DNA from 2 places in the Streptomyces sp. NPDC034103 genome. Region 1 is predicted to be linked to the other one. Evidence: riboswitches for the same ligand, from Rfam matches in the RefSeq annotation. Region 1 holds a riboswitch; the other holds the start of a gene.

Region 1 (15,702 bases):
GCGCGTCCACCGCGAGAAGCAGCGAGAAGGGGTCCGGGTCGCGGCCGTCGGCCAGACCGAACCAGGCGCGCATCTCCCCCTTGCCGGAGGGGGCGCCGAGAGCCCAGCCGAGCGTGCTCGGGTCGAGCTTGAGCATCAGGCGCTCGGTGAGGGCGGAGCTGCCGTCGACGGGGGCCGGCCCGTCCTCGGGGCCGAAGCACTGGTCCATGGGCGGGATCGCGGGCGGCGTCGCCGTCGTACGGACGTCGTCGGGCAGCGCGTCCAAGTCGCCGTACGACGCCAGGACCCGGATCCGCTCGATCTCGTTGCCCTGCTCGTCGTACTGGAAGAGCGAGGCCTGGCCGGTGGAGAGGGTGCGGCCGGTGCGGGCGACGTCGGTGCGGACGACCGCGGGGCCGGGCTGGGACGCCGTCAGGTAGTGCGCGGAGATCGTGAACGGGTCGGTGTGCGGCAGGGCGTCGGCGAGGGCGCGGCCCAGCACGGCCAGAAGGTAGCCGCCGTTGACGGCACTGATGATCGTCCAGCCGGCGGACAGGTCGATGTCGTAGACACCGGGTGCGCGGCGGGTGAGTGCGGTGTCCCGGTCGAACTCGCTGTCGCCGATCGTGGCCTGCGTGGCGGTAGCTGCTTCTGGCATGGCTGAACGCTACAACAGATAACTACTAAGCGGTAGCTTTTCTCGGCCGGAGGGCGGTCGTCACTCCTCGCTCACGGTCGAACGCCGGTTCCAGGCCCGCGGCGCTCGCCAGTGGTATCGCATCGCCAGCAACCGCAGCACGAAGGCGGTGACGACCGCCAGTCCGCTGGTGACCGGATTGAGGGCGTCGTAGCGGATGCAGAGCACGACCAGGGTGGCGCCGACCATCGCCGGGACCGCGTACAGGTCGCGGTCCCAGCGCAGCAGTGACGGCACCTCGTTGGCGAGCACGTCCCGGAGCACACCCCCGCCGACCGCGGTGGCCAGTCCGAGGGTGGCCGACTGGGTGAGACCGAGCCCGTAGTCGTACGCCTTCGTCGTGCCCGTGACGCAGAAGAGGCCGAGGCCCGCCGCGTCGAAGACGTTCACGCCGAACTGGATGCGCTCCACCTGCGGGTGGAGGAAGAACACCAGGGCGGCGGCGAGCAGCGGGGTGATGAAGTACCCGAGATCGGTGAAGGCGGCGGGCGGGACGGCGCCGATGATCAGGTCGCGGAACAGTCCACCGCCCAGGGCCGTGACCTCGGCGAGGACGGCGATGCCGAAGACGTCGAAGTTCTTGCGGACGGCCAGCAGCGCACCGGAGATGGCGAAGACGAAGATGCCGACGAGATCGAGCGTGTGCTGGACGGAAGGGGTGAACAGGTTCTGGAGCACCCGTACATTCTCACCCAGCAGCGAGCCCCCACCTTGCAAATGAAGGCGGGGGCTCGCTGACAGGACCTACTGAGGGGCTTATGCGTCCTTCGACGGAGCCTCGGGCTCGTCGGTGGCCGCGGCGCTCTCAGCCGCTTCGGGAGCCTTGGGCGCTTCGGGAGCCTTGGGCGGCTTGGGCGCTTCGGCGGCCCCGACCTCCGCCGCCACCGCGGCCGACGTCTCCGCCGACTCCGCGAGCACCTCGTCCGCGACCAGTTCGGCCGCTTCCTTGGCGACCGTCAGCAGGACGGTGTCCTGCGGAGCCTGGTCCTCGAAGTTCTCCGGGTGGTGGCAGGCCACCTGCTGACCGGGCTTGAGCTCGGTGAGCTTCGGCTCGGTCGTCGTGCAGATCTGCGTCGCCTTCCAGCACCGGGTGTGGAAGCGGCAGCCGCTCGGCGGGGAGATCGGCGAGGGCACGTCGCCCTTGAGCAGGATGCGCTCGCTCTTGGCGTTCTTGCGCCGCGGGTCCGGGATCGGCACCGCCGACATGAGCGCCTTGGTGTACGGGTGCATCGGCGCCCTGTACAGCGACTCGCGGTCGGCCAGCTCGACGATCTTGCCGAGGTACATCACCGCGATCCGGTCCGAGACGTGCCGCACCACCGAGAGGTCGTGCGCGATGATCACGTACGTCAGACCGAGTTCCTGCTGGAGGTCGTCCAGCAGGTTCACGACCTGGGCCTGGATCGACACGTCGAGCGCGGAGACCGGCTCGTCGGCCACGACCAGCTTCGGGTTCAGGGCCAGCGCGCGGGCGATGCCGATGCGCTGGCGCTGACCGCCGGAGAACTCGTGCGGGTAGCGGTTGTAGTGCTCGGGGTTGAGACCGACCACCGACAGCAGCCGCTGGACCTCGGCCTTGATGCCCCCCTCGGGCGTGACGCCCTGGAGCTTGAAGGGGGCGCCGACGATCGTGCCGATGGTGTGGCGCGGGTTCAGCGACGAGTACGGGTCCTGGAAGATCATCTGCACATCGCGGCGCAGCGGACGCATGCCGCTCACCCCGAGGTGCGTGATGTCCTGGCCCTCGAACTCGACCGTGCCGGCCGTCGGCTCCAGCAGGCGGGTGATCAGCCGGCCCATCGTCGACTTGCCGCAGCCGGACTCGCCCACGACGCCGAGGGTCTCGCCGGACTTGACCTCGAAGTCGATGCCGTCGACCGCGCGCACCGCGCCGACCTGCCGCTGGAGCAGGCCCTTCCTGATCGGGAAGTGCTTCTGGAGCCCGGTCACCTTGAGCAGGGTCTCGCCGGGGGCGGCACCGCTCTTGGTGATCACCGTGCCTTCGCTCGGCGCAGGGATGCTCACTTTGTCCTCGCTCACAGCTTCGGCGCAATCTCTTCGGTCCAGATACGCTCCCGCTGCTCCTGGGTCATGTGGCAGGCGGCCCAGTGCTGGCTGCCGACCTCGGTCAGGTCGGGGCGGACCGTGCGGGTGACGTTGTCCTTGGGGACGTCCGCGTACGGGCAGCGCGGGTTGAAGGCGCAGCCGGACGGGATGTTGATCAGCGAGGGCGGGGAGCCCTTCACCGGGATGAGGCGCTCCTGCTGGTCGCGGTCGAGGCGCGGCATCGAACCGAGCAGACCCCAGGTGTAGGGGTGACGCGGCTCGTAGAACACCTTCTCCGCCGGACCGCGCTCGACGCAGCGGCCGCCGTACATCACCAGGATGTCGTCGGCCAGCTCGGCGACGACGCCCAGGTCGTGGGTGATGACGATGACCGCGGAGCCGAACTCCTTCTGCAGATCCCGGATGAGGTCGAGGATCTGCGCCTGGACGGTCACGTCCAGGGCGGTCGTCGGCTCGTCCGCGATGAGCAGTTCGGGGTTGTTGACCAGCGACATCGCGATCATCGCGCGCTGGCGCATACCGCCGGAGAACTCGTGCGGGTAGCTGTCCACCCGCTTGTCCGGCTGCGGGATGCCGACCCGGTCGAGCATCTCCACCGCGCGGCGCTTGGCGGTCTTCTTGTCCACGTTGTGGTGGATGCGGTACGCCTCCACGATCTGCTGCCCGATCGTGTAGTACGGGTGCAGCGCGGACAGCGGGTCCTGGAAGATCATCGCCATCTCGCGGCCACGCAGCTTGCGCACGTGGTCGGGGTCCGCGGAGAGCAGCTCGGTGCCGTCCAGCCAGATCTCGCCGGAGATCTGCGCCTTGCGCTTGCCGTACTGGCCGGCGGTGTGCAGGCCCATGATGCCGAGCGAGGTCACCGACTTGCCGGAGCCGGACTCGCCCACGATGCCGAGGGTCTTGCCCTTCTCCAGCTGGAAGCTGAGCCCGTCCACGGACTTGACCAGACCGTCGTCGGTCGGGAAGTGCACCTTCAGGTCGCGCACTTCCAGGAACGCGGTCGGCGCGGGCGAGGCGGGGGTGGGCTCGCCCACGGCCGCTCCGCTCTTGCTCAGTTCGGTCATGCGAGCCTCACTCGGGGGTCGATCACGGCGTACAGGACGTCCACCACGAGGTTGGCGATCAGCACAGCGACGGAGGTGATCAGGGTGACGCCCAGAATGATGGGCAGGTCCTGGTTCTTGATGCCGTTCAGCACGGCCTGGCCGAGGCCGGGGAGGCTGAACGTGGTCTCGGTCAGGATCGCGCCGCCGATGAGGGCGCCGAGGTCCATGCCGAGCATGGTCAGGATGGGGGTCATCGTCGAGCGCATGGCGTGCTTGCTGATGACGACCCGTTCCGTCAGGCCCTTGGCACGGGCCGTCCGGATGTAGTCCTCACCGAGGATCTCCAGCATGGTGGCGCGGGTGATCCGGGCGTACATCGCGGCGTAGAGGAACGCCAGGGTGATCCAGGGCAGGATCATGCCGCCGAGCCAGCCGGTGAAGCTGTCCTCCAGGGGCACGTACTGGCCGTCGATCCAACCCAGACCGTAGGAGAAGATCGCGAGGCTCAGCAGGCCGGTGAAGTAGATCGGGAGGGAGACACCCGACAGGGCCACGACCATCGCGCTGCGGTCCCACAGGCTGCCCCGCTTGAGCGCGGAGAGCACACCGGCGGCGACACCAAGGATCAGCCACAGCACGGCGGCACCGAGCGCGAGACCCAGGGTCACCGGGAAGCGGTCGGTCAGCACCGGCCAGACGGCCTGCTCGCTGCGGAAGGAGTAGCCGAAGCACGGCGCGGAGCAGTGCACGGTGTCGCCACCGCCCACGTAGGTGCGGCCCGCGAAGATGCCCTTGAAGAACTCCCAGACCTGGGCGTAGATCGGGTCGCTCAGACCCAGCTTCTGCCGCACGCCCTCGACGGCGGCGGGGTCGGCCTGCTTGCCCACGAAGCTCAAGGCGACGTCGACGCCCGCCCACTTGGGGACGAGGAAGAAGATGCCGAAGACCACCATGATGATGACCACGAGCATCACTGCGGCGGCGAACAGCCGCCTGATGAGGTAAGCGAGCACAGCTCTCGGCCCGCCGCGGACCGCGGGCCACCGGAGGTCTTCCGGTGGCCCGCGCTCACGCGTCGCCGGCCTTCACCTGCCTTTCGTGCCGTTCGGCGGGTGTGCCGGGGTTACTTCGAGGACTTCAGACCGAGGTTGACGAAGTCGTACATGCCGCTGTAGTTGTCCGACGTGTAGACGTTCGCCAGACGGCCACCGCGCCAGTTCACGAACTTCTCGAAGACGAAGGGCAGGTAGTAGCCGCCCTCCATCACCGCGTGGTTGATGTCCTTCGCGATGGCCAGCTTGCCCGCGTCGTCCTGCGTCTTGACGTAGGTGTCGAACAGCCCGTTGATCTTCTTGTCGTCGATCATCGCGAAGTTGTTGTTGCCGCTCTCCAGGATGTAGCTGCCGTCCCACAGCGGGAGACCGAAGCCCTGGACGGACGGGAAGTCGGCGCCCCAGCCCATGATGATGATGCCGTAGCCCTTCTTCTTCACGTTCGAGGGGCTACCGATGATGCCGGAGGTCTGCGAGCCGTCGTACTGGTCGATGTCGACGGTGATGCCGACCTTCTTCAGCGAGGCCTGGAGGGACTCGGCCGTGGCGACCTCGACCGGCTTGTTGTTACGCACCGCGATGGTGGTCTTGAAGCCGTTCGGCTTGCCGCAGGCCTTCAGCTCGTCCTTGGCCTTGGCGACGTTGCCGTTCTTGTTGGCACCGGCGAGCTCGTACGGGTCGTACTTCTGGCCCTCGGCACCGGGGACGGTCGGGGGCAGCATGTTGGTGCCGATGTCACCACCGGCGACCGGGCCACCACGCGCGGTCTGCAGCGAGACGTGGTCGGCGCCGTAGATCACGGCCTTGCGGCAGTGCTCGTTGTCGAACGGCTTCACCGTCTGCGGGAAGACCGCGTACCGGATGTAACCGGAGACCGGGTTGTCCAGGTTGGCCTTGTGCTCCTGGAGGGCGGAGGTGCGGCCCTGCGGCGACAGACCGGTCTGGTTGATGTCCAGGTCGTAGTCACCGGCGAGCAGACGGGCGTCCAGGTCGTTGGCGTTCGAGAAGAACTTGACCGAGATCTTGTCCGGGTAGGCCTTGCGGATCGGGTCCGAGGCCTGGCTCCACTTGTCGTTGCGGACCAGGACCAGGTCCTTGCCCGGGCTGTACGACTGGAACTTGTACGGGCCGGAGGAGAACGGCTTCAGGCCGTACTTGGACTTGGTGTCCTTGTCCTGGCGGACCGGGGAGGCCGAGACCAGGGCGAGGATCTCCTCGAAGTCGGCGTTGGCCGCCGGCAGGTGGAAGACGATCGTCTTGTCGTCCGGCGTGTCGATCGCCTTCAGACCGAGCTTGTCCGCGGACTTGTCCTTGTACGGGCCCTTGTACTCGCCCTTGGGGTCGAGGACGTCCTTGAGGTAGACCGGGCCGCCGGACAGCACGTCCTGCGCCCAGACACGCTCGATGCCGTACTTGACGTCCTTGGACGTGATCGGCTTGCCGTCCTCCCACGTGACGCCGTCACGCAGGGTGTACGTGTAGGTCTTGCCGTCGTCCGTGACCTTGCCGAGGCCGGTGGCCAGGTCCGGGGCGAGCTTCGTGCCTTCCTCGCCCGGCGCCGGGGTACCCGTGACGAGCTGACGGCTGTAGTAGCGCGCGAAGTTCCACATGAAGCCGTAGTAGCCACGCGTGGTGTCCCACGAGTCGGCGTCCTGGGCACCGGCGAACTTCAGCTCGCCGCCCTTCTTGGCCAGCGAGGCCTGGGCGACCTTGTTGTTCGCGGCGTTGAAGCCGGCCGCGCCGGTCGCCGAGCCCTTTTCACCGCCGTCGTCGTCGCCGCCGCCGCACGCCGCCGTGGTCAGCAGCGCGGCGACCGCGGCGACAGCGGCAAATGCCTGCTTCCGCCGCCCTGAGGTGCGTTGGGTAGTCACGATCTCGGATCCTCCGAATTTGATGAGAGACCCCGTGTCAGTGCCACGGGACGCTTTGGGTACGGCAGTTCAGCGGGAACCCTTCGGGTCCAGCGCGTCCCGCACGCCGTCGCCGAAGAGGTTGAAGGCAAGAACGGTGATGAAGATCGCTACACCGGGCACCACCATGTACGTGGGGTCCGACTTGTAGTAGTCGATCGCGTTCGAGAGCATCTGCCCCCAGGAGGCCGTGGGGGGCTTGACGCCCACGCCCAGGAAGCTGAGCGCCGCCTCGGTGAGGATGTTGGTGGGGATCATCATCGTCGTGTAGACGATGATCGGCGCGACCAGGTTGGGCAGCAGTTCCTTGAACAGGATGTAGAGCCGCCCGGCGCCGAGCGAGCGGGCCGCCTCGACGTATTCACGCTCCCGGAGCGAGAGCGTCTGGCCGCGCACCACGCGTCCGATGTAGGGCCAGCCGAAGAAGCCGATGACCAGGATCATCACGAACAGGCGGACGCCCGTGCCGGTGAGTCCGAGCATCTCGTTCGGCATGACGGAGACCAGCGCGATGATGAAGAGCAGCTGCGGGAAGGCCAGCAGGCCGTCCATCACGCGGCTGACGGCCGAGTCGATCCAGCCGCCGAAGAAGCCGGCCAGGATGCCGAGGACCGTGCCGATGACCACGGCGACGATCGCGGACAGGAAGCCGACGAGCAGGGAGATCCGGGCGCCGTAGACGACACGCGCGAAGATGTCGCGGCCGTTGACCGGCTCGACACCCAGCCAGTGGTCGCCGCTGATGCCGCCGAAGTCTCCCTTGGGGGTGCCGAACAGCGGGTCGATCAGGTCGGCGTCGTGGTAGGTGTTCGGGTCCTGCCCGTACAGGTTCGTGATCACCGGCGCGAGCAGCGCGACCGCGATCAGGAACAGCACGACGATTCCGCCCGTGAGGGCAAGCTTGTCCCGCTTCAGGCGCTCCCAGGCGATCCGCCCCAGGGAACGTCCCTGTACGGCCTTGGCGTCGGCGCTCACAACCGCCGCTTCTTCGGCCGCGCTCGGGGCCGCTTCCGCGGTCGGCTCGTGCAATGGTGCCGTCATCTGGCAGGGGCCCCTCTCAACCGGCGGTAGCCGGCCCTCACTTGCCGCTGTAGCGGCGTGATCAGTCCGTCGTACACAGGGGCGAACCCACCCCTGCTGCGGGAGTCTTCAACGCTTTGGTGATCTGTTGCCAGACTTGGCGGGGAAAGGATGCGTAAACGTGATGCGGGCTGGGGGGTTCCGTTATCCGGACGGCGGGTAACGACCGCCGGACGGGGACCAGTTGGGACATTCGGTGCCGCACAGGTACCTTCTGCCCACATCTACGCGCGCAGATACACTCCCGTAACAGAAGAGCCTGTGGCCGGTCGGGCTCAGTAACCGCCGGGCGCCGGAGGGTAGCCGTACCCGGCCGCGGGGGCCTGGGCGGGGGCCGCGGCGTGGGCCTCACGGTCGTAGAAGGGGCGGGCGCTCGCGCGCATCCACATCGCGATCGGGTCGTACTCGTCGGACATGGCGACGGTCGACACCGGCAGCCCGTCCGGGACCGCTCCGATCGACTGCTGCATCATGGCGCGCACCGAGTCCACCGCGGGCGGGCTGGTGTCGTACACGTCCAGGCCGATGGCGAGGTACGGCGCCCCGAGCGCGGGCTGCACCCAGGCGCGGCGCAGTGAGCGGACCGCCGGGGTGCGGTGGGCGTTGTGCGCGATCAGGGCGTAGAACTGCGGGATCTCGATGCCGGGCTCCGAGAGCCGGAGCGGGCCGGCGGGCTGGCGCTCCAGTCCGGTGGCGATCCGGCGCAGGTCGAGCCAGGGGATGCCGACACCGCCGCCGGGGGCGTGCGGGTTGAGCCAGAGGCCGAAGTGGTCGGGGTAGAGGGTGCGGGCCACGTCGACCCCGTCGACGACCTCGTAGGAGCGGTTCCAGCCACTGGCGCTGAGCTCCTGGGCCGAGGTGACACAGGGGGCGTAGCCGTAGCCGTCGACCTCCATGTTCCCGTACTGGGCGTCCGGCGACCCCGACTGTCCGTGCCACAGGAGCATCCAGACCTGGCCGGAGGAAGGGGCCGCGAGGGCACGGAGGAGTGCCTCGTAGGCGTCGTAGCGCCCGGGCGTCACCTGGCGCAGCATGTGCTCGACCGTGCCGGTCGCGGTGCCGGTGCCGCTGGCGCTCACGTCGTCCGCCCCTTCGGGAAATCTGCGTATTCGGAAACAGCTTAAGCGTTGGGAGCCCGGGGCTTGCGTGGTCTGCGGGGTGCGGGTCGTGGTGGGCCGGTCGCACGGTTTCCCGTGCCCTCAGGAGGTTGCGAAGCCCTGGGGGTAGAAGGGACGTACCTTTTGACGCATCCAGTGGCCCACCGGGTCGTCCGCCACGTCCAGCAGGACCAGGTTCACCGGCCACGGGACCGGTGTGCGGCCCAGGGCCCGGCCGAGGGCGTCCATCGGGAGGGTACGCAAGTCGCCCTCCCACCGGGAGAGCTCGACGCCCACGAACATCACGGGGTCGGCCGTCTCGATCGCGGCGAGGCAGCGGCGGGCCGTCAGGACCACGCCGGTCGCGGCGAACTCGGCGGAGGCGGTGGCGAGGAAGTCGACCGGGTCGTCCTTCCAGTCGGGCTCGTAGAGCTTGACGCGGCCACCGGTGTTGGGACCGTCCAGCGGGGTGCGGCCCATGCGGCACAGCTCGGCGACGGCGGCGGGCGGCAGCGGGACGCCGACCACGCCGTCCGGGTTCACGGCGATGCCGACCTGCGGGGGCAGGCCGCGGGCGAACTCCACGGCGGGCGCGACGGTGTACGCCATGTGCCCGCCGGCGACCTGCCGGAACTGTTCCTCGGAGCTGAAGACGGGGACGAACGCCTGGCCGCCGATCTCCATGGTGGGCAGGTCCAGGGGGCCGCTGTGCGGGCCGCCGCCGTTGGGCAGCGGGACCCAGACGAAGCTGCGGCCCAGGACCTCGATGATCCGGCCGCCCGCCGCGGGTATGCCGAGGGAGGCCGAGAGGACCTCCTCCAGCTCGTTGCCGGGCCAGCCGCTGCCGTGCGGATGGGGGTGTGCCTGTGCCGGGAATGCCATCTGTCCGTCCGCCTGCCGAGAACCGCCGCCTGGGGCCTGCCTGTGGCTGAAAAGGCTAGCGGGTACGCCGACCGCCGATGCCCGGCCGTACCCGCGAAGCCGCTGCGACGCCGGACCTCCGGTGCCTGACCGTGCCCGACCGTGGACCTCAGCCCCTGAAGCCGAAGCGGCGCCGGACCCACCAGTGCCCGACCGCGGCCTCAGCCCGTTTAAGCCGCTGCGGCGCCAGACCCGCCGGTGCCCGACCGCGGCCTCAACACCCGCTGGAGCCGAAGCGGGGCCGGACCGCCGGTGCCCGGCCGCGGCTCTCAGCCCGTGAAGCCGATGCGGCGCAGGGTGTTCGCCGCGTCTCGGTCGAGCAGTACCGCGGAACCCACGCCCTGGGGCAGGTCGCCCTCGGCCACGGAGCGGATCAGGCGGGCGGCGGCCGTGCGGTGGCGCAGGAAGGCGTACGTCGAGACGCCCCGGCCGCGCTCGCGCTGGCCGGCCAGCGCGGTGTCCGGGGTGACGTCGAGGAGCAGCAGGTGCAGGGTGCCGCCGCGGCGCCGGGCCGCGCGGGCCAGCCAGCCGCGCACCCAGGACTGCGTGCCGCAGTCGTGCACCACGACGCCCTCACCGGAGCGCAGGGCGCGGTACAGGCCGAGGTAGTGGGCGGCCCGGACGAGCGGGCGGTAGACGGCGTACGGCAGGAAGCGGGGCACCCGCTCGTCCCAGCGGTCGCGGGTGTCCTGGGAGTCGACGCGCAGGCCCTTGACCGCCCGCTTCATCAGGGTGGACTTGCCGCTGCCGGGCAGTCCGGTGATCACGACGAGGTCGGCCGGGGCGAAGAGCAGGGCATGCGGGCTGTGTCCGGCGCGCTCGCGCAGGTCGCGGACGACCGGCCGCGGTGCGCACGTCTCCCGGGCCGTCTCGCGGAGCGTCTCCGGGAGCGGGGCGGCCGGCTGCGCGGGCAGCGCGACGGCCGAGGTGCCGGCGTACGCAGAGGTCCTGTTCACCGTGATCGTCCTCCCCTGGAGTGGGTCACGAGTTCCCCTCCCCGTCGAGTGTAAAGAGAAGGTAATCCGCGACGCCTCCTGTTTCCGTCCGCTTCTCGCTACAGGCCTGCTACAGGGTGCCTTTCGTGTCCGTGGAGCCCGAGCGGCCCCCGGGGGGAGCCACCCCTGCCGCCCCGGACGGATGCGTGCAATGATGTCCGCGCCAACTGCATACCGGCCGTTTGAATCCGCGCGGGAGAGTTCCGGGCCGTACGTCCTCGTACGAGTGCCCGGGCGCCGAAGGAGCAAGTCCCTCCCTTGAATCTCTCAGGCCCCGTTACCGCGCGGGCGAGGCACATCTGAAAAGCGAGCCGCCCTCCGGCGGTTCCACCCAAGGTGCAAGTCATGTCCCCTACGGTCATGGCGAACCTCTCAGGTTCCGATGACAGATGGGGAGGAACGACCTCGCCTGTCATGCCTTGGGAGACATCCGTCCGATGAGCACTGAACCCCGCCTGACCGCGCTCGATGCCCTGCATCGCTCGCTCGGCGCGACGATGACCGACTTCGCCGGCTGGGACATGCCCCTGCGCTACGGCTCCGAGCGCGACGAGCACAACGCCGTGCGCACGAGGGCCGGTCTCTTCGACCTCTCCCACATGGGCGAGATCACGGTGACCGGACCGCAGGCCGCCGCCCTGCTGAACTACGCCCTGGTCGGCAACATCGCCTCCGTGGGCGTCGGCCGCGCCCGCTACACCATGATCTGCCGCGAGGACGGCGGCATCCTGGACGACCTGATCGTCTACCGGCTCGACGAGACCGAGTACATGGTCGTCGCCAACGCCTCCAACGCCCAGGTCGTCCTGGACGCGCTGGTCGAGCGCGCGGCCGGCTTCGACGCCGAGGTCCGCGACGACCGGGACGCGTACGCGCTGATCGCGGTCCAGGGCCCGGAGTCCCCCGGCATCGTGAAGTCCCTCACCGACGCCGACCTCGACGGCCTGAAGTACTACGCCGGCCTGCCCGGCACCGTCGCGGGCGTCCCGGCCCTGATCGCGCGCACCGGCTACACCGGCGAGGACGGCTTCGAGCTGTTCGTGAAGCCCGAGCACGCCGTGGAGCTGTGGCAGGCCCTCACCAAGGCGGGCGAGGGCGTCGGCCTGGTCCCCTGCGGACTGTCCTGCCGGGACACCCTGCGCCTGGAGGCGGGCATGCCGCTGTACGGGCACGAGCTGACGACCGAGCTGACGCCCTTCGACGCCGGGCTCGGCCGGGTGGTGAAGTTCGAGAAGGAGGGCGACTTCGTGGGCCGCGCGGCCCTGCGCGAGGCCGCCGAGGACTCCAACCACGATCCGCGCGTCCTCGTCGGCCTGGTCGCCGAGGGCCGCCGCGTCCCGCGCGCCGGGTACGCCGTGGTCGCGGACGGCGAGGTGATCGGCGAGGTCACCTCCGGCGCCCCCTCCCCGACGCTGGGCAAGCCGATCGCGATGGCCTACGTCGACGCCGCGCACGCCGCGCCGGGCACCCCCGGGGTCGGTGTGGACATCCGGGGCGCGCACGAGCCCTACGAGGTCGTGGCTCTCCCGTTCTACAAGCGCCAGAAGTAGACACTGGGCGCAGGGGCCCGCTCCCGCGTGACCCTGCGCACATTCGCGCTGCTCACGCGCGTTTTCCGCACTCCCCGGCATTCACCATCACCCGCGTACAGGAGAATTCAGGCCATGAGCAACCCCCAGCAGCTGCGGTACAGCAAGGAGCACGAGTGGCTGTCGGGCGCCGAGGACGGCGTCTCGACGGTCGGCATCACGGAGCACGCGGCCAACGCGCTCGGCGATGTGGTCTTCGTCCAGCTCCCGGAGGTCGGTGACTCGGTGTCCGCGGGCGAGACCTGCGGCGAGCTGGAGTCGACCAAGTCGGTCTCCGACCTGTACTCCCCCGTCTCCGGTGAGGTCACCGAGGTCAACGAGGACGTCGTCAACGACCCGTCGCTGGTGAACTCCGCCCCCTTCGAGGGCGGCTGGCTGTTCAAGGTACGTGTCACGGAGGAGCCGGCCGACCTGCTCTCCGCCGACGAGTACACCGCCTTTTCCGCCGGCTGAGGAGTCGTACACCTGATGTCCGCACTGAACACGCCCCTGCACGAGCTCGACCCGGAGATCGCCGCGGCGGTCGACGCCGAGCTGAACCGTCAGCAGTCCACGCTCGAGATGATCGCCTCGGAGAACTTCGCTCCGCTGGCGGTCATGGAGGCCCAGGGCTCGGTCCTGACCAACAAGTACGCCGAGGGCTACCCGGGCCGCCGCTACTACGGCGGCTGCGAGCACGTCGACGTCGCCGAGCAGATCGCCATCGACCGGATCAAGGAGCTGTTCGGCGCCGAGTACGCCAACGTCCAGCCCCACTCCGGTGCCTCCGCCAACCAGGCCGCGCTGTTCGCGCTGGCCCAGCCCGGCGACACCATCCTCGGCCTGGACCTGGCGCACGGCGGCCACCTCACGCACGGTATGCGGCTGAACTTCTCCGGCAAGCAGTTCAACGTGGTCGCCTACCACGTGGACGACGCCGGCCTGGTCGACATGGCCGAGGTCGAGCGGCTCGCCAAGGAGCATCGCCCGAAGGTGATCATCGCGGGCTGGTCGGCGTACCCCCGCCAGCTGGACTTCGCCGAGTTCCGCCGGATCGCCGACGAGGTCGAGGCGTACCTGTGGGTCGACATGGCGCACTTCGCCGGTCTGGTCGCGGCGGGGCTGCACCCGAACCCGGTGGAGCACGCGGACGTCGTCACCTCCACGACCCACAAGACCCTCGGCGGCCCGCGCGGCGGGATCATCCTGGCGCGGAAGGAGTTCGCGAAGAAGCTGAACTCCTCGGTCTTCCCGGGCTTCCAGGGCGGTCCGCTGGAGCACGTGATCGCGGCCAAGGCGGTCTCCTTCAAGGTCGCCGCGAGCGAGGAGTTCAAGGAGCGCCAGCGGCGTACTGTGGAGGGGGCGCGGATCCTCGCCGAGCGGCTGACGGCCGAGGACGCCCGTGCGGCCGGGGTGAACGTCCTGTCCGGCGGCACCGACGTGCACCTGATCCTGGTGGACCTGCGCGAGTCCGAGCTGGACGGCCAGCAGGCCGAGGACCGTCTCCACGAGGTCGGCATCACGGTCAACCGCAACGCCGTCCCGAACGACCCGCGTCCGCCGATGGTCACCTCGGGCCTGCGGATCGGCACGCCCGCCCTCGCCACCCGCGGCTTCACGGCCGAGGACTTCGCCGAGGTCGCGGACGTGATCGCGTCGGCACTGAAGCCGTCGTACGACGTCGAGGCCCTCAAGGCGCGGGTGACGGCGCTGGCCGACAAGCACCCGCTGTACCCCGGCCTGAACAAGTAGTTCCCCGGTGGGGGCACCCGACGACGTGTGCCCCCACCCCTCAGCAAGGAGTTCCCGTGGCCATCTCGGTCTTCGACCTGTTCTCGATCGGCATCGGCCCGTCGAGCTCGCACACGGTCGGCCCGATGCGTGCGGCCCGCATCTTCGCCCACCGACTGCGCAACGAGGGCCTGCTGCCCGCCGTCGCCTCGGTCCGCTCGGAGCTCTACGGCTCCCTGGGCGCGACCGGTCATGGTCACGGCACCCCGAAGGCGGTGCTGCTGGGACTTGAGGGAGCCTCCCCCCGCACGGTCGACGTAGAGGGGGCGGACGACCGGGTCGCGGCGATCAAGGACACGGGGCTGCTGAACCTGCTCGGCGAGCACGAGATCCCGTTCTCCTTCGACGACGACCTGGTCCTGCACCGCCGCAAGGCCCTGCCGTACCACGCCAACGGCATGACGCTGTGGGCGTACGACGCGGCCGGTGCCGAGCTGCTGTCGAAGACGTACTACTCGGTCGGCGGCGGCTTCGTCGTCGACGAGGACGCGGTCGGCGAGGACCGGATCAAGCTGGACGACACGGTCCTGAAGTACCCCTTCCGCACGGGCGACGAGCTGCTGCGTCTGACGAAGGAGACGGGCCTGTCGATCTCCGCGCTGATGCTGGAGAACGAGCGCGCCTGGCGCACCGAGGACGAGATCCGCGCCGGTCTGCTGGAGATCTGGCAGGTCATGCGGGCCTGCGTCTCGCGGGGCATGTCGCGCGAGGGCATCCTGCCGGGCGGCCTGCGGGTCAAGCGCCGCGCCGCCGTCACGGCCCGCCAACTGCGCGCGGAGGGCGACCCGTTGGCGCACGCGATGGAGTGGATCACGCTCTACGCGATGGCGGTGAACGAGGAGAACGCCGCGGGCGGCCGTGTCGTGACCGCCCCGACGAACGGCGCGGCGGGCATCATCCCGGCGGTCCTGCACTACTACATCAACTTCGTGCCCGGCGCCGACGAGGACGGCGTGGTCCGCTTCCTGCTGGCCGCCGGCGCGATCGGCATGCTCTTCAAGGAGAACGCCTCCATCTCCGGCGCCGAGGTCGGCTGCCAGGGCGAGGTGGGCTCGGCCTGCTCGATGGCGGCGGGCGCGCTGGCCGAGGTCCTCGGCGGCTCCCCCGAGCAGGTGGAGAACGCGGCCGAGATCGGCATGGAGCACAACCTGGGTCTGACGTGCGACCCCGTCGGCGGGCTCGTGCAGATCCCCTGCATCGAGCGCAACGGCATGGCCGCGGTGAAGGCGGTCACGGCGGCGCGGATGGCGATGCGCGGGGACGGCTCGCACAAGGTGTCCCTCGACAAGGTCATCAAGACCATGAAGGAGACCGGCGCGGACATGTCGGTGAAGTACAAGGAGACCGCGCGCGGCGGGCTCGCGGTGAACATCATCGAGTGCTGAGGGGCGCCGGGTTCACCGGCTCACCAGGGTGGCCAGCAGGGCCAGGAGGGTCGCCACCACCCCCAGGAACGCCGCGCCGGCCCGGCTGAGCGCGCCCGGCACGCCGGCACC
Region 2 (15,702 bases), on a different contig from region 1:
CTCAGCGTCTTGAGGACGAGAAGGCGGGCCTGGAGAAGCAGCGGGACGAGCTGGAGAACAGTTCGGACCAGGCGGAGGAGGCCCGCAAGCAGACGCTGGAGAAGGAGAGGCAGCTCGGCATCCTGGCGGGCACGGTGGCCGCGCAGGGGCCCGGCATCACGATGACGATCGACGACACGAAGGGGACGGTCGAGGCCGACATGCTGCTCGACGCGATCCAGGAGCTGCGTGCGGCGGGCGCCGAGGCGATCCAGGTGAACGGGGTGCGGGTGGTCGCGAACACCTATCTCACCGACTCGGACAAGAGCGTGAGCGTCGACGGGAACAAGATCAACGCGCCCTATCGTTTCCAGGTCATCGGCAAGCCGCAGGATCTCGAACCGGCGCTCAACATCCCTGGAGGCGTGGTGCAGACTCTTGAGAAGGAGCAGGCCACCGTGACCGTCGAGCGGTCTGCCAAGATCGTCGTGGACGCCTTGCGAGCGGCGAAGCAGCCTGACTACGCTCGGTCGTCCTCCCGGTGAACCGCGGGTGCATGCGGGACGTCCGGCCAGGGCATGAGGTTGCGGGGGGTCGGCGCACCGATTGGGTGGTGCGTGGTGGAAACTGTCAGGTGGATACGGACGTTGTCAGGATGTCCGGGTCGGCCGGTGTATGCAGTCAGGGTTCGTCCTGCCCCACGGGCGGGTCTGTTTCGGTCAAGGGGAATCGCCCGTGAAGTTGTTTGCGAAGTTGTTCGGCAAGAGCGCGCGAGAGGGCAGCGACAACGCCAACGCGACCGCTCGTCATCGCGCACAGCCCGACGCGGAGGGCCAGCGCCCGTTGTTCCGGGACCAGCTGGGTGGCGACGTTCCCGGAGGTCAGGGCGCGCCGTCTGTTGACCCTGCGCAGTCCGGCGGCATAGGTTTCGGGCAACCGTCGACCTCGAGTACGGGTGGAGAGTTTTCCATGTCGGCCCTGGTGTGTACGAGGTGCGGTAACCGCAACGCGGAGAACAGCCGCTTCTGCTCCAACTGCGGCGCTCCGCTGCGGGGCACGGCCGAGCGGCCGTCCGAGACGACCTCCACGATCTCCATCTCCGGTCTCGAGGCCTACGACGCCGAGGCGACCGGCCAGACGCAGATGCCCATGCTCTCCCCGGAGGCGCAGGCGGCCGTCGACGCGCTGCCGCTGGGCTCCGCCCTCCTGGTGGTGCGCCGCGGACCGAACTCGGGCAGCCGGTTCCTGCTGGACGGTGACCTGACCACCGCCGGGCGTCACCCGCAGAGTGACATCTTCCTGGACGACGTGACGGTCTCGCGTCGGCATGTGGAGTTCCGTCGCCAGCCGGACGGTTCGTTCACGGTGAGCGATGTCGGCAGTCTCAACGGCACCTATGTGAACCGTGAGCGCATCGACTCGGTGCCGCTGCACAACGGCGACGAGGTGCAGATCGGCAAGTACCGGCTGGTCTTCTACGCGAGCCAGCGGGGCTACTGACCCGCCCCCGGGCTCCGTCCGGGGGGAGACCCCCAGGGAAGATCCATGCTTCAAACACCGAGCGGCGGTGCCCGGGACGGTGCCGCCGCCACGGACAGTGGGCTGATGAGTATCGGCACGGTGCTGAACGTGCTGCGTGACGAGTTCCCCGAGGTCACCATCTCCAAGATCCGCTTCCTGGAGTCCGAGGGGCTGATCGAGCCGCGTCGAACGCCCTCGGGGTACCGCAAGTTCAGCGCCCAGGACGTCCAGCGCCTCGGTCACGTCCTGAGGATGCAGCGGGACCACTACCTGCCGCTCAAGGTGATCCGAGAGCACCTGGACGCCATGGAGCGCGGTGAGGCCGTAGCGCTGCCCGTCGTGGGGCGGCAGCGGGACGGAGAGACGCCGTCCGAGCCCGCGGAGGCGCCCACCGCGGCACGGATCGGACGGTCCGAGCTGCTCGCCGCGGCCGAGATCGGTGAGCGGGAGCTGGAGGAGTGGGAGTCGTACGGGCTCATCGCCCCGCTGCCGGACGGCGCGTACGACGCGGAGGCGGTCACCGTGGCGGCGCTCGTCGCGGAGCTCGGGCGCTTCGGGATCGAGCCGCGGCATCTGCGCGCGATGAAGGCCGCGGCCGACCGTCAGGCCGGGCTGGTGGACCAGGTGGTGGCCCCGCTGAGGCGGCACCGCAATCCGCAGACCAGGGCACACGCGGAAGCCCGTACGAAGGAACTGGCGGGGCTCACGGTGAGGCTGCACGCGGCCCTGGTGCGGACCGCCCTCGGTGTGCGTCTGCCCTGAGGTCCCCGGATGCCGGATCCGTCACCCGTTTCCTGCCCGACTACCCAAACATCCCGGGCACGGCCTAGGGTTGCTGTGTGAACGAGCTCGATGTCGTAGGTGTCCGGGTCGAAATGCCCTCCAACCAACCGATCGTGCTCCTGCGTGAAGTGGGAGGCGACCGCTACCTCCCCATCTGGATCGGGCCGGGGGAGGCGACGGCGATCGCTTTCGCCCAGCAGGGCATGGCCCCCGCACGACCGCTGACCCACGACCTGTTCAAGGACGTGCTGGAGGCCGTCGGCCAGGAGCTCACCGAAGTGCGCATCACGGACCTGCGTGAGGGCGTCTTCTACGCGGAGCTGGTCTTCGCCAGCGGCGTCGAGGTGAGCGCCCGCCCCTCCGACGCCATAGCGCTGGCGCTGCGCACCGGGACGCCGATCTACGGCAGTGACGGTGTGCTCGACGACGCGGGCATCGCGATCCCGGACGAGCAGGAGGACGAGGTGGAGAAGTTCCGCGAGTTCCTCGACCAGATCTCCCCCGAGGATTTCGGCACGAGCAGCCAGTGAGGCGTCTGCGGCCCCGCGGATCGAGGTCCGTGGGGCCGGTGGTGTCCGGTGACCGGTGAAATGCCGGCATTTGCCACCGGCGCGTGAGAGCGTCCTGCGGCCCGCCTCGAGCGCATTCGGCTAGCCTTTCCCCGCGGCGGGGTGCGGGAAACCACTCCTTGGGTGATTATCACTCGGCGTGCCGAGTGTGGCGATCGTTGACGCACCCCTGGTGACTGCCTACCGTCGAGAAGGCAGGTCAAGGACGGAGGTCGGCGTGAGAAGCAGCGGCGACGGTACGGCTGGGGGAGCTCCGGGGCGCAGTCTCGGAGCCGGCGGTCCGTACCCGCTTCACAGCAGCGCGGCCGACCGTGTTCCGCAGCGACCGGCAGCCGTGCCGACCAGCGGCGGAGGGGCGACGTCCATGGCGTCCGAGGAGATCGGCTACCGCGGGCCGACGGCCTGCGCGGCCGCCGGCATCACCTACCGGCAACTGGACTACTGGGCGCGCACCGGGCTCGTGGAGCCGAGTGTGCGGCCCGCGTACGGCTCGGGGACGCAGCGCCTGTACAGCTTTCGGGACGTCGTCGTCCTGAAGATCGTCAAGCGGTTCCTGGACACCGGGGTGTCCCTGCAGAACATCCGCACCGCCGTGCAGCACCTGCGGGAGCGCGGGTTCCGGGACCTGGAGCGCATGACGCTGATGAGCGACGGCGCCACGGTCTACGAGTGCACCTCACCGGACGAGGTCCACGCGCTGCTCCAGGGCGGCCAGGGGATCTTCGGTATCGCCGTGGGTGTCGTGTGGCGGGACGTGGAGAGCGCGCTGTCGCAGCTGCACGGGGAGCGGATCGACACCGGCGAGACCCTGGTCGGGCCCAACCCGGCGGACGAGCTGGCGCGTCGGCGCAACCGGGCGGTCTGAGGGCCGCTCCGTCCTCGCGACGGGGCATTGTCAGTGGCGTAGGGCAGCATCGGAGATGTGAGAACCGCGCCCACGATCCTGCATCTCGACATGGATGCCTTCTTCGCCTCGGCGGAGCAGGCGTCCAAGCCGAGTCTGCGCGGGAAGGCCGTCGTGGTGGGCGGGCTGGGGCCGCGCGGGGTGGTGGCCACGGCGTCGTACGAGGCGCGGGTGTTCGGTGTGCACTCCGCGATGCCGATGGCGCAGGCGCGGCGGCTCGTGCCGAACGCCGCGTACCTGGTGCCGCGCTTCGAGTTCTACGGGTCGATCAGCGAGCAGGTGATGGGGCTGCTGCGGGAGCTGTCGCCGCTGGTGGAGCCGCTGAGCCTCGACGAGGCGTTCGTGGACCTGGAGGCCGGGGGGACGGCCTGGGACGAGGAGTCGGCGCGGCTGGCCGGGACGAAGCTGCGCGCCGACATACGGGCCGTCACCGGGCTCACGGGGTCGGTCGGGCTCGCCGCCTCCAAGATGCTCGCGAAGATCGCCTCGGAGCAGGGCAAGCCGGACGGGCTGGTGGTCATCGATCCGGGGACCGAGCGGGCCATGCTCGGGCCCATGTCGGTGCGGATCCTGCCGGGGGTGGGGCCGGCCACCGGGGACCATCTGCGGCGGGCCGGGATCCACACGGTCGAGGAGATCGTGGAGGCGGGCGAGGACGAGCTCGTACGGCTGCTCGGGAAGGCCCATGGGCACGGGCTGTACGCGATGGCGATGGCGTACGACGAGCGGCCCGTGGTGGCGGAGCGGGAGACCAAGTCCGTGTCGGTCGAGGACACCTACGACGTGGACATCCATGACCGGCTGCGGGTGGGCCTTGAGGTGCAGCGGCTGGCGGACCGGTGCGTGCGGCGGTTGCGGGGGGCAGGGTTGTCGGGGCGGACAATCGTGCTGAAGGTGCGGCGGTACGACTTCTCCACGTTGACCCGGTCCGAGACGTTGCGGGGGCCCACCGACGACCCTGCTGTGGTGCGGGAGGCCGCGGCCCGGTTGCTGGACTCCGTGGACACGACCGGGGGTGTGCGCTTGCTGGGGGTCGGGGTGAGCGGGCTCGCCGACTACACGCAGGAGGACCTGTTCGCCCAGGCCGCCGGGGAACGGGAGCTCGCGCAGGAGGAGCCGCAGGAGGAAGGCGCCGAAGCGGAGGTGGCGGTGCCGGTCGAGCGGCGGTGGGTCTCGGGACACGACGTGCGGCACGAGGAGTTCGGGCACGGATGGGTGCAGGGCAGTGGGCTGGGGCGGGTGACGGTGCGGTTCGAGACGCCGGACTCTCCGCCCGGGCGGGTGCGGACGTTCTCCGTGGACGACCCCGCGTTGTCCGTGGCCGAGCCGTTGCCGCTGGTGTCCGTCGTGTGCGGTGCGTCGGGCCCTTTGCCGGATGCGAGGCGAGGCGCGTGATGTCGGGCCGTTCCGTCGGCGGAGGTGTCAGGCTTCCGCGTCCTCCGTGCCCGCCAGCTTGCCGAAGTCGTGGTCCGGGAAGGGGGGCGGTGGGGCCACGTCCAGGCCGTAGTGGTGGTAGAGCTGGAGTTCCTGGTCGGGGGAGAGGTGGCGGCCTACACCGAAATCGGGGGCGTCCTTGATCAGGGCTCGTTCGAAGGGGACCCTCAGCGTGCCCTCGACCAACTCGCTGGGCTCCAGGGGGACGAAGGCGTCCCTGCTGAACAGGCCGGTGCGTATGGCCGCCCACTCGGGTTGGCCGGTGGCGTCGTCGAGGTAGATCTCGTCGATCGTGCCGATCTTGGTGCCGTTGCGGTCGAAGGCCTTGCGGCCGATCAGGTTCCGCGGATCGATGTCGGTCTGCACGGGCCCTCCACGTGGTCGCGGCTCGCTTCATCCGTAAGCACTACGAAAGAGCAGTTTGGTGACTGTGGCCACTCGAGGGGATCTCGAGGGAGCCGCGTTGACCTCGCTGCTAGGCTGACAAGCGGCTGCCGACCCTGTGCGGGAGAGTCCTCCGGACACCGTTCGGGGGCGCCGAAGGAGCAAATCCTCCCCGGAATCTCTCAGGCACACGTACCGCACGGACGAGGCCACTCTGGAAAGCAGGGCGGGTGCATGGCTTCCGCTCTCACCGACGGTGAAAGCCGGGAGCCTTCGGGGTCCCGGTGAAGCTCTCAGGTTGAGATGACAGAGGGGGAGGCCGTCCGGGTACCCGCACCGTGGTGCCCGTCGAAGGTCGTGTCAGACCAGGAGGCCTCCGTAATGACCGCCCATCGCACTCCGCTCACCGAACTCGAACAGGGGATCCCGTTCGAGCAGCGCCACATCGGGCCCGACCAGGAGGCGCGGGCCAAGATGCTCGCGCAGGTCGGTTACGGCTCGCTGGACGAGCTCACCGCCGCCGCGGTGCCGGATGTGATCAAGAACGCCGACGCGCTCGACCTGCCGGGCGCGCGTACCGAGGCCGAGGTGCTCGCCGAGCTCCGTTCGCTCGCCGACCGCAACCAGGTGCTCGGTTCCATGATCGGGCTCGGGTACTACGGGACCTTCACGCCGCCCGTGATCCTGCGGAACGTGATGGAGAACCCAGCCTGGTACACGGCCTACACGCCGTACCAGCCCGAGATCTCGCAGGGGCGGCTCGAGGCCCTGCTCAACTTCCAGACCATGGTCGCGGAACTGACCGGACTGCCCACCTCCGGTGCCTCGCTGCTCGACGAGAGCACGGCGGCCGCCGAGGCGATGTCGCTGTCCCGGCGCATGGGCAAGAACAAGAAGGGGCTCTTCCTGGTCGACGCGGACGCCCTTCCGCAGACCATCGCCGTGATCGAGACCCGTGCCGAGCCGACCGGTGTGGAGGTCGTGGTCGCCGACCTCAGCGACGGCATTCCGGCCGAGATCGCCCAGCGTGAGATCAACGGCGTGCTCGTCCAGTACCCCGGCGCATCCGGTGCCGTACGGGACCTGGGGCCCCTGATCGAGCAGGCCCACGAGCTGGGCGCCCTGGTCACCGTCGCCGCGGACCTGCTCGCGCTGACGCTGCTGAAGTCGCCCGGGGAACTCGGCGCCGACATCGCGGTCGGGACCACCCAGCGCTTCGGTGTGCCGATGGGCTTCGGCGGACCGCACGCCGGCTACATGGCGGTGCGCGAGAAGTTCGCGCGCAGCCTGCCCGGACGTCTCGTCGGCGTCTCCGTGGACGCGGACGGGCACAAGGCGTACCGGCTGGCCCTGCAGACCCGTGAGCAGCACATCCGCCGCGAGAAGGCCACCAGCAACATCTGCACCGCGCAGGTGCTGCTCGCCGTCATGGCCGGCATGTACGCCGTCTACCACGGCCCCGACGGTCTGAAGGACATCGCGCGGCGCACCCACCGCTACGCGAACATCCTCGCCGCGGGGCTCGTCGCCGGCGGTGTCGAGGTCGTGCACGGCGCCTACTTCGACACGGTCACCGCGCGGGTGCCGGGCCGGGCCGCCGAGGTCGTCGCCGCGGCGCGCGAGAACGGCGTCAACCTGCACCTCGTGGACGCCGACCGGGTCTCCCTCTCCTGCGACGAGACCACCACGCGCGATCAGCTGAGCGTCGTATGGACGGCGTTCGGGGTCGAGGCCGACATCGAGGCGCTCGACGCCGGTGCCGAGGACACCCTGCCCGAGGCGCTGCTGCGCGGCGACGACTTCCTGACCCACCCGGTCTTCCGTCGGCACCGGTCCGAGACGGCGATGCTGCGGTACCTGCGCAGGCTGGCCGACCGGGACTACGCGCTCGACCGCGGCATGATCCCGCTGGGCTCCTGCACGATGAAGCTCAACGCGACCACCGAGATGGAGCCGGTCACCTGGCCCGAGTTCGGTCAGCTGCACCCCTTCGCGCCCGCCGAGCAGGCGCAGGGCTACCTCACGCTCATCCGGGAGCTGGAGGAACGTCTCGCCGAGGTCACCGGGTACGACAAGGTCAGCCTCCAGCCCAACGCCGGGTCGCAGGGGGAGCTGGCCGGGCTGCTCGCCGTCCGCGGATACCACCGGGCCAACGGGGACGAGCAGCGGACCGTGTGTCTGATCCCGTCCTCCGCGCACGGCACCAACGCCGCGAGCGCGGTCATGGCCGGGATGAAGGTCGTCGTCGTGCGGACCGCCGGGGACGGCGAGATCGACGTCGAGGACCTGCGGGCGAAGATCGAGCAGTACCGCGACGAGCTGTCGGTGCTGATGATCACGTACCCGTCGACGCACGGGGTGTTCGAGGAGCACGTCGCCGACATCTGTGCGCAGGTGCATGAGGCCGGCGGGCAGGTGTACGTCGACGGCGCCAACCTCAACGCGCTGGTGGGGCTCGCCAAGCCGGGTCACTTCGGCGGTGATGTCTCCCACCTGAACCTGCACAAGACCTTCTGCATCCCGCACGGCGGCGGCGGTCCCGGTGTCGGGCCGGTCGGGGTGCGCGCCCACCTGGCGCCGTATCTGCCGAACCACCCGCTCCAGCCCGCCGCCGGGCCGGAGACGGGTGTGGGGCCGATCTCGGCCGCGCCCTGGGGTTCGGCGGGGATCCTGCCGATCTCCTGGAGCTACGTCCGGCTCATGGGCGGTGAGGGTCTCAAGCGCGCCACGCAGGTGGCGGTGCTCAGCGCCAACTACATCGCCAAGCGGCTCGAGCCGCACTACCCGGTGCTCTACACCGGGCCCGGCGGGCTGGTCGCGCACGAGTGCATCATCGATCTGCGACCGCTGACCAAGGCGACCGGGGTCAGCGTCGACGATGTCGCCAAGCGGCTCATCGACTACGGGTTCCACGCGCCGACGATGTCGTTCCCGGTGGCGGGGACGCTGATGATCGAGCCGACCGAGTCCGAGGACCTCATCGAGCTGGATCGATTCTGCGAGGCGATGATCGCCATCCGCGGGGAGATCGAGAAGGTCGGGTCCGGCCACTGGCCCGCCGAGGACAACCCGCTGCGGAACGCGCCGCACACCGCGCGGGCGCTCGGCGGTGAGTGGGAGCACGCGTACACGCGCGAGGAGGCCGTGTTCCCGGCCGGGGTGTCGCCGGCGGACAAGTACTGGCCGCCGGTGCGCCGGATCGACCAGGCCTTCGGTGACAGGAACCTGGTGTGCTCCTGCCCTCCGATGGACGCTTACGACGACTGAGCCGGTAGTCGAGAAGGGCCCCGCTTTTCGGCGGGGCCCTTCTCGCGATCCTCGGTGGGTCAGGTGCGGTCGATATGTACGTTCGTCGACTTCACGCGGGCCGTGGCCTCCATGCCGACCTCCAGGCCGAGTTCCTCGACCGCCTCGCGGGTCAGCAGGGAGACCAGCCGGTGCGGGCCGGCCTGGATCTCGACCTGTGCGGCGACGTCGCCGAGTTTGATCGCGGTGACGATGCCGGGGAAGGCGTTGCGGACCGAGGTGTACGACGGCTCCTCGTCGCCGGTGTCGCCCCGGGCCAGCTCGACCGAGAAGGCGGCCAGGTCCCGGCCGTCGATGAGCCGGCGCCCGCCCTCGTCGCGGTGGGTCGCCACCCGGCCCGCGTCCGCCCAGCGGCGAGCGGTGTCGGGGCTCACGCCGAGGAGCCGGGCCGCCTGGCCGATCGTGTACGACTGCATGTGGATCACGATAGGGCCGGGGGCGGGCAACCGCGGACGGGGGCGGGCGAAGAATCATGTGACGGGACCGCTCGCCCGCTCGGGCGTCAGCCCGTGTGGACCCGGGGGCGGTGGGCCCGGTTCGGTTCCGCCTCGCGCAGGACCTCTCTGGTCACCGGGGCGACCTCGCCCTGGCCGAAGAGGAGGAAGCGGAGGAAGTTGGCGAACGGATTGCCCTCGGTCCACTCGAAGTAGATGTGCGGGGTGCGGCCCGTGGTGTCGCGGACGTGGAGGAGCAGGGCCGCCAGGGCGTTGGGGATGGAGGAGGACTCCAGGGTCAGGACGCGGTAGCGGCCGTGCAGGACGTCGCCCCGGACCGTCAGACCGGACTCGAACTCGGAGGGGTCGAGGACCGTGACCTCGACGAAGACGAAGTCCTCCTGGCCGGGGATGTCGTTGTCCTCCCGGATCTGCTCGATCTTGTCGCGGTACTCGGCCTCGTCGCGCTGGTCGGGCTCGTTGGCGATGAAGCGGATCTTGCGGTGGGCCATATTCCGGACGAAACGTTCCGCCACGGGGTCGAGCGCCACGCTGGTCACGCGGAGCTCGAAGGCGCGGGCCAGTCGGGAGAGCAGTGAGACCAGGATGATGCCGGCGATGAAGCAGGCGCCGATCTTCACACCGTCCGGGCGTTCGATGACGTTGACGACCGTGGTGTAGAGGAAGACCGCCGAGATGACCGCGAAGCCGATGGTCCAGCCGCGCTGGCCGGCCTTGCGGGCGGCGATGGTCACCGCGATCGCGGCGGAGCTGATCAGGACCAGGACGCCGGTGGCGTAGGCGCCGCCCTGGGCGTCGACGTCGGCGTCGAAGATCCAGGTGACCAGGAAGGCGATCAGCGTGAAGACGATGACCATGGGGCGTACGGCTCTGGCCCAGTGCGGTGCCATGCCGTAGCGGGGCAGGTAGCGGGGCATCAGGTTCAGCAGGCCGGCCATCGCGGAGGCGCCCGCGAACCACAGGATGGCGATGGTCGAGACGTCGTAGAGCGTCCCGAAGGCGCCGCCGAGGTACTCGTGCGCGAGGAAGGCCAGCGCGCGGCCGTTGGCCTGGCCGCCCGGCTCGAACTCCGACTCCGGGATGAGCAGGGTGGTGATGAAACTGGTGGCGATCAGGAAGCAGCTCATGATCACGGCGGCGGTGGTGAGCAGCTTCTTCGTGTCACGGATCCGGCCGGCCGGGTTCTGGTCGGTGTCGCCGGGGTCGCCCTTGACGTGGGGCATGACCGCCACGCCGGTCTCGAAGCCGGAGAGGCCGAGCGCGAGCTTGGGGAAGACGATCAGGGCCACGCCGATCATCACGAAGACGTTGCCGTGCTCGTTGGTCAGCGCGGACGACCAGTCGGTGATCACATGGCCCGCGGTGAGGACATGCCACAGACCGACGCTCACCACCACCACGTTCAGGGCGAGGTAGAGGCCCACCAGGACGACGGCGACGCCGATCGCCTCCAGGAAGCCCTTGAGGAACACCGCGCCGAGCAGGGCCACCAGGATCAGGGTGATCAGCATCTGCTGGTCGTGCAGGGCGCTGTTGAGGTGCGGGTTCTCGACCAGGTGGGTGGAGGCGTCCGCGGCCGACAGCGTGATGGTGATGAGGAAGTCGGTGGCGGCGAAACCGAGCAGGGTCAGGACGAAGAGCTTGCCCTTCCAGAAGGTGAGCAGGCGCTCCAGCATCGCGATGGAGCCCTGGCCGTGGGGACTCTCCTCGGCCACCCGGCGGTACACGGGGAGCGCGCCGGCCAGGGTCACGACCACCAGGACGATCGTCGCGATCGGGGAGAGCAGGCCAGCCGCCAGGGCCGCGATGCCGGGCTGGTAGCCGAGGGTGGAGAAGTAGTCGACGCCGGTGAGGCACATGACCCGCCACCAGGGCCGGCCCTGGTGCTCCGGCTCGGACGCGGACGACCGGGCGGGTGCCATGGGTTCCACGGGATCCAGGTGTTCCACGCGTTTCATGGGGCCCATGCGGTCCATGGCTTCTGCGGGTTGGCCGGGTTGGCCGGGTTGGCCGGGTTGGCCGGGTTGGCCGGGCTGGGTGGGGGCCATGTCCGAGAGGCCTTCCAGCATCCAGGTGCGCAGGCGACTCGGTGGCGCGGGTTCGGTGGTGGCCATCGGGGGCTCCTGGTGTGCGGCTCAGCGTGCGGTTGCGGCCGTCACGCGGACGGCCGCATCAGCGTAAGCGGAGAGTGATGCTCGGGCCCTCGGATGTGGGTAGGGAGCGCGTCAAGCTTCCGTTAAGACTCCCTCGGCGTGGCCTGGGGAGCTGAATAGGGGGGATTAACCCCGACTTGGGGCGGATTGTGGGTGCGGGAGAGCGAGTCGGGTGCCATGGGCGGCGAACACCCAGAGTCATGCTCCGTCCCGCCCCCGGACGGTCCCGAGTGGCAATCGTAACGTTCGCCAGATCATCCGAATGTTTCGCCACGGATGGCGCTCGGAGGGAAGGCCGCGCGCAGCGGTGGGCGGCGGTCGCCGTGGTCTGTCGCGGTGGTGCTCGCGGCGGATCGCGGGCCGTGCCGCTTGGCATTTGCCGGGGGCGGTGCGGCGGAGGAGTCATGGCCCTCGCTCGGCGCCCGCTTCGACTCCCGCCCCCGCGGGGCGACTTCGGCACCGCTCGATCCGGCGCCGTGGGGCCGGCGTCGGAGGCCCCCGGTCCGGGTCGATCGGTGCGGAAGGACTCGCGGGCGGGGAAGTCGGGCGCAGATTCACCGCGTACAAGGGGTTGCCACCGTTTGGCAGCTGTCTCTAGGGTGCGGCAACAACGAACCTTTCTGGATCAACTCCGAAACTTTCGGTCCCGTGGGCGGTCACAGACGTGCCGTCCCGTACCCAAGGAGCACACCATGGGCGACCCGGCACTGTCCCGCCGCGGCTTCCTGGCGGCGTCCGCCGCGGCCGGTCTGGGCATGACCGCACTGAGCGGCTGCGGTGACTCGGACGACGGGGGCTCGTCCGACGGGACGACCACCGTCGAATGGTGGAACATCTCCACCACCGAGCCCACGAAGACGGTCTGGGCAGGTCTGGCCAAGAAGTTCGAGGCCCAGAACCCCAAGGTGAAGATAAAGATCGTCCAGTTGGAGAACGACGCCTACAAATCGAAGATGACGGCGCTGATCGCCTCCGGGAAACTCCCCGACATCTTCCACACCTGGGGCGGCGGCGTACTCAAGCAGCAGGTCGAGGCGGGCCTCGTCGAGGACCTCACCGACCGGACCAAGCCGTGGTCGGACGGCCTGCTGCAGGTCGCCAAGGAGCCGTACCTCATCGAGGACCGGGCCTACGCCGTCCCGTTCGACATCGGCATGATCGGCTTCTGGTACAACAAGGCACTCTTCAAGCAGGCCGGCATCAGCGAACCCCCCACCACCTGGGGCGCGTTCATGGATGCCGTGAGCAAGTTGAAGTCGAAGAAGATCACGCCGATCGCCCTCGCGGGCAAGGAGAAGTGGCCCGGCATGTACTACTGGGCCTACCTCGCGATGCGCACCGCCGGTGCCGAGGCCCTCCAGAAGGCCTACGAGGCCCAGGACTTCACCGGCGACGACTTCGTCCAGGCCGGCCAGCACCTCCAGGAACTCGTCGACCTCCAGCCGTTCCAGAAGGGCTTCCTCGGCGCCGCCTACTCCTCGCCGACCGGCCAGGCCGCCGCCGTCGGCAACGGCAAGGCCGCCATGGAACTCATGGGCCAGTGGGCGCCGGTGGTCCAGGCCGACGCGGGCAAGGGCCTCGGCAACGACCTCGGGTTCTTCCCGTTCCCCGCCGTCGAGGGCGGCAAGGGCACCATCACCGAGGTGTTCGGCGGAGGCGGCGGACACGCCCTGCGCAAGGGGGCGCCACAGGCGGCCGTGGACTTCCTGAAGTTCTTCGCCTCCGAGGCCACCGACCTCGAACTCGTCAAGAAGACCGGCGTCCTCCCGGTCGTCCCCAGCGCCGAGAGCGCCATCGCCGACCCCAACATCAAGTCCGTGCAGGCCCAGTTGAAGGGTGCCACCGGTTTCCAGCTCTACCTCGACCAGGCCTACGCGCCCGCCGTCGGCCAGGAGGTCAACGACAGCGTGGCGGCGCTGATCGCCGGGTCCAAGTCGTCCCAGCAGGTCGCCGAGTCGATCACCAAGATCGCGAAGGAAGAGCAGTAACAGCCGATGACCTCCACGTTCCTCCCGGACAAGCGGAGCGGCCCCGACGTCGGCCTCCCGCCCCCGGCCGCCGGTGCGGCCAAGGGGCGGGCCCGGCGACGGGCGCTCCACTGGCTCACCGCCGTCGGCTTCCAGGTGCCCGCCCTGGTGCTGTTCATCGGGCTCGTGCTGCTGCCGATGCTGTTCGCGCTCTACGCCGCGTTCTTCCGCTGGGGCGGCTTCGGCATGCCCTCCGACTACATCGGCACGGAGAACTTCACCCAGCTCCTCGACAACCCGGTCTTCATGGGCGACCTGTGGCGCTGTCTGGTCCTGGTCGTCCTCTCGCTCGCCGTCCAACTGCCGTTCGCGCTCGCCATGGCCGTGCTGCTGAACCAACGGCTGCGCGGGCGGGCGGTCTACCGGATGCTGTTCTTCGCGCCGTACGTGCTGTCCGAGGCCATCACCGGTGTGCTGTTCGGCATGATCTTCGCCCCGGACGACGGACTCGCCGACCACTTCCTCGGCGGCATCGGCCTGGACGGGCTGGGCGGGGAGTGGTTCGCCGACCCCTCCAACGTCATGGCGACCCTGTTCCTGGTCATGACGTGGAAGTACTTCGGCTTCCACATGATGCTCTACCTGGCCGCACTCCAGTCCGTGCCCAGGGAGTTGACCGAGGCGGCGCTGATCGACGGGGCCAACTCCTGGCAGCGGTTCCGCAGTGTCACCCTGCCGCTGCTCGCACCCACCCTGCGCATCAGCGTCTTTTTGTCCGTCATCGGGGCGATCCAGCTCTTCGACCTGGTCTGGGTGACCACCCAGGGCGGCCCCGACCATCACTCCGAGACCATGGCCGTGACCATGTTCCAGTACGGCTTCAAGCGCTACCAGGTCGGTTACGCCAGCGCGATCAGTGTGGTCATGTTCGGTATCTGCCTCGTCTTCGCCCTGGCCTACCAGCGGTTCGTGCTTCGACGGGACCTCGAAGGGGCCACCACGACGATGAGGGGAGGCGGCAAGTGAGCCGCAAGACCACCCGGACGCTGCCGTTCCACGTGATCCTCGTCGCCGTCGGCGCGTTGATGGTCACCCCGCTGCTGTACGCGATCGTCTCCGGCTTCAAGTCCACCGACGAGCTCTCCCGCAACCCCTTCGGGCTGCCCGAGAAGTGGCGGACCGGCAACTACACCGACATCCTCGGGGCGAGCGAGTTCTGGCGGCTGCTCGGCAGCAGCACACTGATCGCGGTGGCGACGACCGTGATCGTGGTCGCGGTCTCGGCGCTCGCCGCGTTCTCCTTCGCCCGGTTCGCCTTCCGGGGGCGCGAGGCACTGTTCACGCTGTTCACGATGGGGCTGATGTTCCCCTTCGCGGTGGCCGCGCTGCCCCTGTTCCTGCTGCTGCGCTCGCTGGGCCTGCTGGACAACCCGCTGGGCGTGATCCTCCCGCAGGCCGCGTTCGGACTGCCGATGACGATCATCATCCTGCGCGCCTTCTTCCGGGAGATCCCCGGGGAACTGGAGGAGGCGGCCACCCTCGACGGGTGCAGCTCGCTGGGGTTCCTGTGGCGGGTGCTGCTGCCGATGGCGCGGCCCGCCCTCGGCACGGTCTCCGTGCTCGCCGTCGTCACCAGCTGGAACAACTTCATGCTGCCGCTGCTGGTGTTCACCGAGAACACCTGGTGGACGCTGCCCATCGGCGTCCAGCAGTTCCAGGGCCAGTACTCCGCGGAGTACGCCCGTGTCTTCGCCTACCTCGTCCTGGCGATGGTCCCCGCCCTCGCCTTCTACTCGGTCGCCGAGCGCCAGCTCGTCGGCGGCCTCACCGCCGGCGCCACGAAGGGCTGACGGCGTCACCCGTACGGCTCGCCCACCCCCGCACGTGAGGAGTCGCACCGTGCGCAAGAACCGTCTCAGACTCGTCGGCGCTCTCGCCGCCTTCCTGGTGGCCGCAGGCGTCGCCACCGGTCCGGGTGCCCAGGCTCATGAAAGCGCCCAGGCCCACGAAAGTGCCGCGGCCCACGGCAAGAAGCCCACCCTCGCCGACCTCGCCCAGCGCCACGGCCGCTACTTCGGCAGCGCCACCGACAACCCCGAACTCGTCGACGAGCCCTACAAGGCCATCCTCGGCAGCGAGTTCGACCAGATCACGCCGGGCAACGGCATGAAGTGGTACGCCACCGAACCCGAGCAGGGCGTCTTCGACTTCTCCCAGGGCGACGAGATCGTGAACCTCGCCCGGGCC

What was found. Region 1 has a riboswitch for glycine ahead of gcvT (glycine cleavage system aminomethyltransferase GcvT). Riboswitches for the same ligand answer to the same signal wherever they lie in the genome.
Region 2: linked by a shared signal. The riboswitch ahead of gcvP (aminomethyl-transferring glycine dehydrogenase) and the one ahead of gcvT (glycine cleavage system aminomethyltransferase GcvT) in region 1 are both predicted to bind glycine.

What each region holds. Positions count from the first base shown of each region.
Region 1 is NZ_JBVISS010000005.1:76,830-92,531, forward strand. It holds gene ACZ56U_RS12125 (thioesterase family protein) at 1-637, opposite strand, end outside; gene ACZ56U_RS12130 (trimeric intracellular cation channel family protein) at 698-1,354, opposite strand; gene ACZ56U_RS12135 (ABC transporter ATP-binding protein) at 1,433-2,701, opposite strand; gene ACZ56U_RS12140 (ABC transporter ATP-binding protein) at 2,713-3,810, opposite strand; gene ACZ56U_RS12145 (ABC transporter permease) at 3,807-4,805, opposite strand; gene ACZ56U_RS12150 (ABC transporter substrate-binding protein) at 4,916-6,715, opposite strand; gene ACZ56U_RS12155 (ABC transporter permease) at 6,785-7,795, opposite strand; gene ACZ56U_RS12160 (enhanced serine sensitivity protein SseB C-terminal domain-containing protein) at 8,110-8,913, opposite strand; gene ACZ56U_RS12165 (enhanced serine sensitivity protein SseB) at 9,034-9,813, opposite strand; gene ACZ56U_RS12170 (AAA family ATPase) at 10,122-10,808, opposite strand; glycine riboswitch at 11,031-11,140, shown strand; glycine riboswitch at 11,141-11,246, shown strand; gene gcvT (glycine cleavage system aminomethyltransferase GcvT) at 11,285-12,397, shown strand; gene gcvH (glycine cleavage system protein GcvH) at 12,512-12,889, shown strand; gene glyA (serine hydroxymethyltransferase) at 12,905-14,167, shown strand; gene ACZ56U_RS12190 (L-serine ammonia-lyase) at 14,224-15,591, shown strand; gene ACZ56U_RS12195 (hypothetical protein) at 15,604-15,702, opposite strand, start outside.
Region 2 is NZ_JBVISS010000012.1:5,169-20,870, forward strand. It holds gene ACZ56U_RS26285 (DUF881 domain-containing protein) at 1-524, shown strand, start outside; gene ACZ56U_RS26290 (FHA domain-containing protein) at 586-1,479, shown strand; gene ftsR (transcriptional regulator FtsR) at 1,525-2,262, shown strand; gene ACZ56U_RS26300 (bifunctional nuclease family protein) at 2,340-2,813, shown strand; gene ACZ56U_RS26305 (MerR family transcriptional regulator) at 3,070-3,717, shown strand; partial or broken gene ACZ56U_RS26310 (DNA polymerase IV) at 3,775-5,263, shown strand; gene ACZ56U_RS26315 (PRC-barrel domain-containing protein) at 5,179-5,556, opposite strand; glycine riboswitch at 5,686-5,782, shown strand; gene gcvP (aminomethyl-transferring glycine dehydrogenase) at 5,956-8,841, shown strand; gene ACZ56U_RS26325 (TOBE domain-containing protein) at 8,901-9,296, opposite strand; gene ACZ56U_RS26330 (APC family permease) at 9,383-11,449, opposite strand; gene ACZ56U_RS26335 (extracellular solute-binding protein) at 12,181-13,476, shown strand; gene ACZ56U_RS26340 (carbohydrate ABC transporter permease) at 13,483-14,481, shown strand; gene ACZ56U_RS26345 (carbohydrate ABC transporter permease) at 14,541-15,305, shown strand; gene ACZ56U_RS26350 (endo-1,4-beta-xylanase) at 15,355-15,702, shown strand, end outside.